DNA from 2 places in the Salinicoccus sp. Marseille-QA3875 genome. Region 2 is predicted to be linked to the other one. Evidence: predicted binding sites of a transcription regulator. Region 2 holds the regulator's gene; the other holds the start of a gene.

Region 1 (3,432 bases), 630 kb from region 2:
ATCTTCCGGACGTTTAACCGGTGAAGGTACACCGTCAAAATATCTTACTGGACGAAGACATGTGAAAAGATCCAATTTCTGACGAAGTGCAACGTTCAATGAACGGATACCGCCGCCGATTGGTGTTGTAAGAGGTCCTTTGATTGCAATAAGGTATTCGTTGATAGCATCAAGTGTTGCCTGTGGCAGCCACTCACCTGTTTCATCAAATGCTTTCTGTCCAGCCAGTACTTCTTTCCACTCGATTTCCTTTTCGCCGTTATACGCTTTTTTTACAGCGCCGTCCAATACTTTCTGTGCTGAATTCCAGATATCCGGGCCGGTACCGTCACCGATGATGAATGGAATGACAGGTTTGTCAGGTACAGTCAGATTACCATTTTTAGTTGTGATTTTTTCACTAGCCATAATTAATTTTCCTCCATATTATCTATTTTCGATTGGTTCATATTTTCTGTCTGTTGCACCGATATATTCTGCTCTCGGTCTGATCAGTCTGTTGTCTGCATACTGTTCCAATATATGCGCAGTCCAGCCTGAAGCACGGCTGATTGCAAAGATTGGCGTGAAGAGATCTGATTCAATGCCCATAGAGTGATATACAGTCGCACTGTAGAAGTCAACGTTCGGCAGCAGACCTTTTTCTTCTTTGACGATTTCAGCGATTCTTGTTGAAATATCAAACAGTTCGCTGTTGCCGCTTTCGTCTGTCAGTTTTTTAGACATTTCTTTTAAATATTTCGCACGAGGGTCGCCGTCTTTATAAACTCTGTGCCCCATTCCCATGATTTTTTCTTTGTTATCAAGTTTCTTTTGGATATAGCTGTCAGCATTATCCAGTGTGCCGATATCTTTCAGCATCGCCATCACCTGTTCGTTCGCACCGCCGTGAAGTGGGCCTTTAAGTGCACCAATCGCAGCAGTAACACCGGAATAGACATCCGATTCCGTTCCCACACACACACGTGCAGTGAATGTTGAAGCATTCAGTTCATGGTCTGCATGCAGCACAAGTACTTTATTCATCGCTTCCACTTCTGTATCTGTCGGTTCTTTACCGTTCAGCATGTACAGGAAGTTCGCTGCATAGTTCAGCCCTTCTTTAGGTTTTACAACATCCTTGCCATTACGGATACGTGCAAATGCTGCAACAAGTGCAGGGAGCTGTGCAAGAATACGCACCGCTTTCTGCTGTGATGCCTCCAATGATTTGTCTTCAGCATTTTCATCATAATGAGCCGTCAATGAAAGACCCGTTCTGACCGCCGACATAGGATGTACTTTATCAAGCGGGTATAATTCAAAATGCTTATAAATGTTGTCATCCAAACTCATCAGATCAAACAGTTCTTTATTGAATGCTTCCAACTCCTGTTTGTTTGGAAGTTTATCATTCCATAACAGATAAACCACTTCTTCAAACAGGGCATTTTCAGCAAGATCATCAATTTCATAACCACCGTATGTCAATTGTGAACCGATGATTGAACTGATTTTGGAATTAGCAACAACTACCCCTTCTAAACCTTTGTTCTCAGGCATTTTAAATCCTCCTCTAAATTACTATAGAAATATTTATAGTTTCTCTTATTATATCAAAGAATAATATATTGTGAATAATTCATTAGACCGTCCATCTTTGTGAAAGTGTTTACATAAAAGCTCTCAAAAGCTATCATTAAAGCTTTTTTAATGGAGTATTCAAAATTCTCCACTATGATAAGTAATGTTTAATTATCTTATAGATAAAGATAACTTCTGCTTATTCTAACATGTATTACATTCCGCTCGGTTTTTCGATGACAGGAATGTTGCCTATCCTTTCAATGGATATGGTCGATGAAAGCTCGTATTCTTCGCCGTCACTGCTTATCACCGCTGTCAGTTCTCCCCCGTCATATTTGTACTCATCGTCGAATGTCAGCGTCAGTCCGCCGGAAACGTCGTCACCGTCCTCGATGATGCCGGCAGCATCTTCCGACAATAAAGCACTCGCGTCTTCCTGGTTTTCAAACTGCACATCAAGCGAGTAGCCATTTTCTGTTTCAGTGACTTCGCCGGACCTGTAGTTGTCGAGCTGGCTGAGCAGATCACTGTAGGTGGAATTTTCAATATCCACCTCTCCATCCTGAAGTTCCAGTTCCTCACCTTTGTAGATGTAATGCTCCCCGTCGATGATGTAGTGGGTGGTTGTCAGATCATCGCTGTTGACGGCGATTTTAAGTTCATTCTGGTCGCTGTGTGTGGTAATTGTCCTGATTGGATTTGAGTCTTCACGGTTCTCAATCACATATATCTGATTGAGTTCATAACTTTCGGTATCCGCCCAATTCTCCTGTGCGCCGTCAATCAGTTCATCTGCGGAAAGTACAGAAGCTTCGCCGGATTCTTCTGTTTCTGACGGCTGTTCTTCGGAATTTCCTTCTTCGCCGGATTCAGAATCACTTTCAGTATTGCCGTTACATGCTGAAAGCAATAGCAGGAATCCAAGCATCATAGTCGTTAATAATTTTTTATTCATAGTCAACACCTCAAAATCATTATACCAGTGAAAAATTTAGAGGGAAACAAATTCTTGAATTAACATCTGTAAAAACACCCCATCCGCCGTCTACTACGGTAATGGGGTGGATCAGGAGTATTAAAGTACGTTTGCATGGCCGCTGTAAATGGAATTCTGTGCAGCATCTAATGTTACGAGATCGCCGTCCTTCAATATATCAAACGCATTTTTGGCACCGACTATTGTAGCCAGTCCCAGATTCAGACCGATAATTGCACCGTGTGATGTGAGTCCGCCCTCCACAGTGATAAGACCGGCCGCTTCTTCAAGCAGTTCCGTCATTTCGGACTGGACGGAAGTGAGTACTACTATCTTGCCCTTGACATCTTTCGACTTCAGTTCTGCAAGATCGTCTGCCGTAACCACTTCAGCCACAGTACTTCTTCTGCCGATACCCTGTGCCTTGATCAATACATCTTCAACCACATGAAGTTTCATCAGGTTCGTCGTTCCTGCCTGACCAGTCGGAACACCTGCAGTGATGATCAGCAGATCGCCATAGTTTGCATATCCTCTATCAAGCGAGGCGGATACTGAAGTGTTTAAGAGTGTATCCGTATCTTTTGTTGCATCTTCGACAATCGGCTGCACGCCCCATACAAGTTCGAGCTGCCTTGCTACATGACCATAAGGTGTGACTGCGATAATATCCGCTTTCGGTCTATATTTTGCAATGATCTGTGCTGTATGGCCGGATTCCGTTGCCGCAACAATTGCTTTCGGATTCAAATTCAGCGCGGTGTGGGCAACAGAAACACCGATTGCCGTCACCAGATTCGTCTGCTGGATTTTCGTCCTGTCTGATAGGAGCTTTTTATAATCCTGTGCTTCTTCAGCAGAAACTGCGATTGAGGCCATTGTTCTGACTG
Region 2 (3,432 bases):
TCCAGTACGTTTTTGTTGGATGTGAATTCCGCCTGTTTCTGGTCGTAATAACCGATTGAAACATTGGTGCCGTATACGATGTCACCGGCTTTTTCAGGGATTTTTTTGGCGATGGTCTTGACCAGTGTGGATTTGCCGATACCATTTGGTCCGAGTATCGCGAGCCTGTCCTTTTTCTCCACGCTGAAGTTGATATGACTGTTAAGCACTTGATCATAGCCGATGGACAGGTCATTGATCCTGAGTACATCATTACCGCTTTCACGTGTGATACTGAAAGTGAAATTGGCATTCCTATGGTCTTGTTTCGGTGCGTTGATGCGTTCCATCATCTCCAGTTTCTTTCTTCTGTCTTTTGCCATGCCGCTTGTGGAAGCACGTGCGATATTTTTATCGACAAAAGTTTCCAGTCTGGATATCTCTTTTTGCTGGCGTTCATACTGCTTCATGGTCAATTGGTAACGTTTCTCTTTTTCAATGACATATTTCGAATAATTGGTGTGATAGAGTGTACCGGTGCCGAGCTCGACTTCATAAATTTTATCGACGGTTTTATCCAGAAAATATCTGTCGTGGCTGATGATGACAACAGCACCCTGGAAACCATTTAAATACTGCTCCAGCCATTCCACCGTATCCATATCCAGATGGTTGGTCGGTTCATCCAGAAGCAGCAGATCGGGTTTTGAAAGGAGCATTTGAGCGAGTGACAGACGTGTCTTCTGACCGCCTGAAAATTCATCGACAGGACGCTCCAGATCTGTGATTTCAAAATTCAACCCGGTCAGCACCATCTTGATATTGGAGTCTATGTGGTAGCCGTCCTGATTTTCAAAAGTGTTCTGGAGTCTTTCCAGCCTGTTCACATAATCCTGGTATTTTTCATGAGTATATTCATTATTTTCAAGCCACAAAGTGACTTCATCCATCTCATCTTTCACAGCCAGAAGTTTGGCGAATGGACGTTTCATCTCTTCCAATACAGTCCGGCTTGATTCCAATGTCATCTGCTGGGTCAAATACCCGACGGATGTTCCTTTGGGCTGGGTGAGATTACCACTGTCATAGCTCATCTCTCCGGCCATAATTTTCATAAGGGTAGTCTTGCCTGCACCGTTCTTGCCGACTATACCTATATTTTCACCTGATTTGATTTCCAAAGTGACTTTTTCGAAAACCACATCAGTGACAAAAGCTTTTTTTAAATTAGATAATTGCATTACGATCATAAATTTCCCTCACTTTCTCTATAGTCTACAATAATATACTGAAAAAAACGATGGTAATTCATTTGCAATAGTAGGAAGGGAAGTCCTATATATGCTATAATAATGACATTAGTCAATGGGTAGGTGTAAATGATTGTGAATACAAAAAAGAAAATTCCAAACGCAACAATGAAGCGGCTACCTCTTTATTACAGATATTTTAAACAGGCAGAAGAAGCAGCTACAGACAGAGTATCATCAAGGGAGATAAGCGAGGCTTTGGATATTGATTCAGCCACGATCCGAAGAGATTTTTCTTATTTTGGTGAACTTGGTCGTAAAGGGTATGGCTATAACGTAAAAAGCCTGTTAAATTTCTTTATGGAACATATCCAGGGTACTGACAAGAAAAACATTGTGCTAGTGGGAGTCGGCAATTTAGGAAGTGCATTACTGAATTATAAATTTAATAATTTAAGTGATAAAATGAATGTAGTGGCAGGTCTCGACAACAATGAAGAGCTGATAGGCACGACGATTAATGATGTAACAATTCATCATGCAGACGAACTTGAGTCTATAATCAAAAAAGGAAAAGTTGAAGTTGCAATATTGACTTTACCTGTATCAGTGAGTCAGGAAATGGCCGAAAGACTTGTGAAAGCAGGCATCAAAGGCATTTTAAATTTCACGCCGACAAGATTGGATTTAGATAAAAAGATTTATGTACATAACATCGATCTGGGTGTTGAATTACAGGCATTATTCTTTTATATGAAGAACTTATAGAGAGGGGAAAATAATTATGTTTACATTCTTATTACCATCAACTTTGATGATGGCAGTTGGTCCCGTCAGTTTAATCGTAATCGCAGTCGTTGCATTGATCATATTCGGACCTAAGAAACTGCCGCAGTTCGGGAGAGCTGTCGGTTCAACTTTGAAGGAATTTAAAGATGCAACTAAAGGTTTGGCAGATGACGATGATGACGAAGAAGAGAAAAAGAAAGAACCGAAGAAAATTGAATCAGAATCATAATAATAATGGTGGCGGAAGCCACCTTTTTTTAAGAGGTGAATCAGCTTATGCAAGATGAAGAAAAGAAGGATATAATGGAGCATTTGGATGAGCTCAGAAAACGGCTGCTCATCATAATGTACTTCTTTCTTGCTGCATTAATAGTGGGCTTTTTTTTATCCCAACCTTTAATCTATCAGATGCAGAATGCACCTTGGACAACAAATATACAAATGCATGCATTTCAGGTGGCAGATCCGATTAAAATATACATAATGGTCATCATAATCATCGCTTTTGTCATTATTTTACCAGTCATCCTATATCAGTTATGGGCTTTTATTGCCCCGGGTCTTTACAGTAATGAGCAGAAACTGACATTGAGTTATATTCCTATAGTGATGGTATTGATGCTGATCGGTATGGCATTCAGCTACTTCATCGTAGTGCCTTATATTGTACAATTCACTTTTGATTTATCAGCTGAGATGGGAATCGCAACGACGATCGGAATCAATCAGTATTTCGGTTTTCTGTTCCGTACAGTACTTCCATTCGGCGTGATATTCCAAATGCCTATACTGGTTCTCTTTTTAACGCAGTTGGGAATGATAACACCGATGTTCCTTAAGAAAAACCGGAAATATGCCTACTTCATACTATTCATCATAGCAGCGATCATTGCCCCGCCGGACTTTATGACACATATAATTTTAACTATTCCGATGATTTTACTTTATGAAGTCAGTATCGTTATTTCTAAATACGGTTATAGGAGATATTTGAAAGCTGAACAGAAAGCAATTGAAGAATCTTTAGAAGAAGACTAGGGGGTGGAAAGTTGGACAGACATGAGAATATTCAATTGAAAGCGTTGGAAGCAATGAGTCATAACGATTTAAATTCGTATATTGAACATGTTAACAGCTGCCCGTGGCGCCAGAAATATCATGTACAGAGTGTACTTGGTTCACTCATCGCGCCGGCTGTGGTCTTTTATGACGATATTGATGAAAGATACCATCTGTTTTACACATGGCTCCCGGTAGTGGGTGAAGAAGAACAGCACTGGTATCATGTGACCTCAAAAGATTTGGCATCATTCACAAATGAAGGGGTTAAATTAAAACCTGATACTCTGTTTGATGACAAAGGTCTTTCCTCAGGTTCTGCATTGAACCTCAATGGTCGCGAACATTTCTTTTA

Evidence for each region. The regulator Rex, encoded in region 2, represses fermentation and respiration genes when NADH is low (regulators of the CRP and FNR family bind a similar motif). The targets are predictions, from matches to a motif close to TTGTGAAATATTTCACAA.
Region 1: a site for Rex is predicted at 1,640-1,657, ahead of ACY8DT_RS00225 (citrate synthase). Genes of this name have one in related genera too.

Annotation. Positions count from the first base shown of each region.
Region 1 covers NZ_CM143103.1:44,086-47,517, forward strand. Annotated here, with positions in the region: gene icd (NADP-dependent isocitrate dehydrogenase) at 1-411, opposite strand, end outside; gene ACY8DT_RS00225 (citrate synthase) at 427-1,542, opposite strand; gene ACY8DT_RS00230 (hypothetical protein) at 1,778-2,521, opposite strand; gene pyk (pyruvate kinase) at 2,642-3,432, opposite strand, start outside.
Region 2 covers NZ_CM143103.1:676,602-680,033, reverse strand. Annotated here, with positions in the region: gene ACY8DT_RS03520 (ABC-F family ATP-binding cassette domain-containing protein) at 1-1,229, opposite strand, end outside; gene ACY8DT_RS03515 (redox-sensing transcriptional repressor Rex) at 1,362-1,997, shown strand; gene ACY8DT_RS03510 (twin-arginine translocase TatA/TatE family subunit) at 2,044-2,247, shown strand; gene tatC (twin-arginine translocase subunit TatC) at 2,295-3,056, shown strand; gene ACY8DT_RS03500 (glycoside hydrolase family 32 protein) at 3,068-3,432, shown strand, end outside.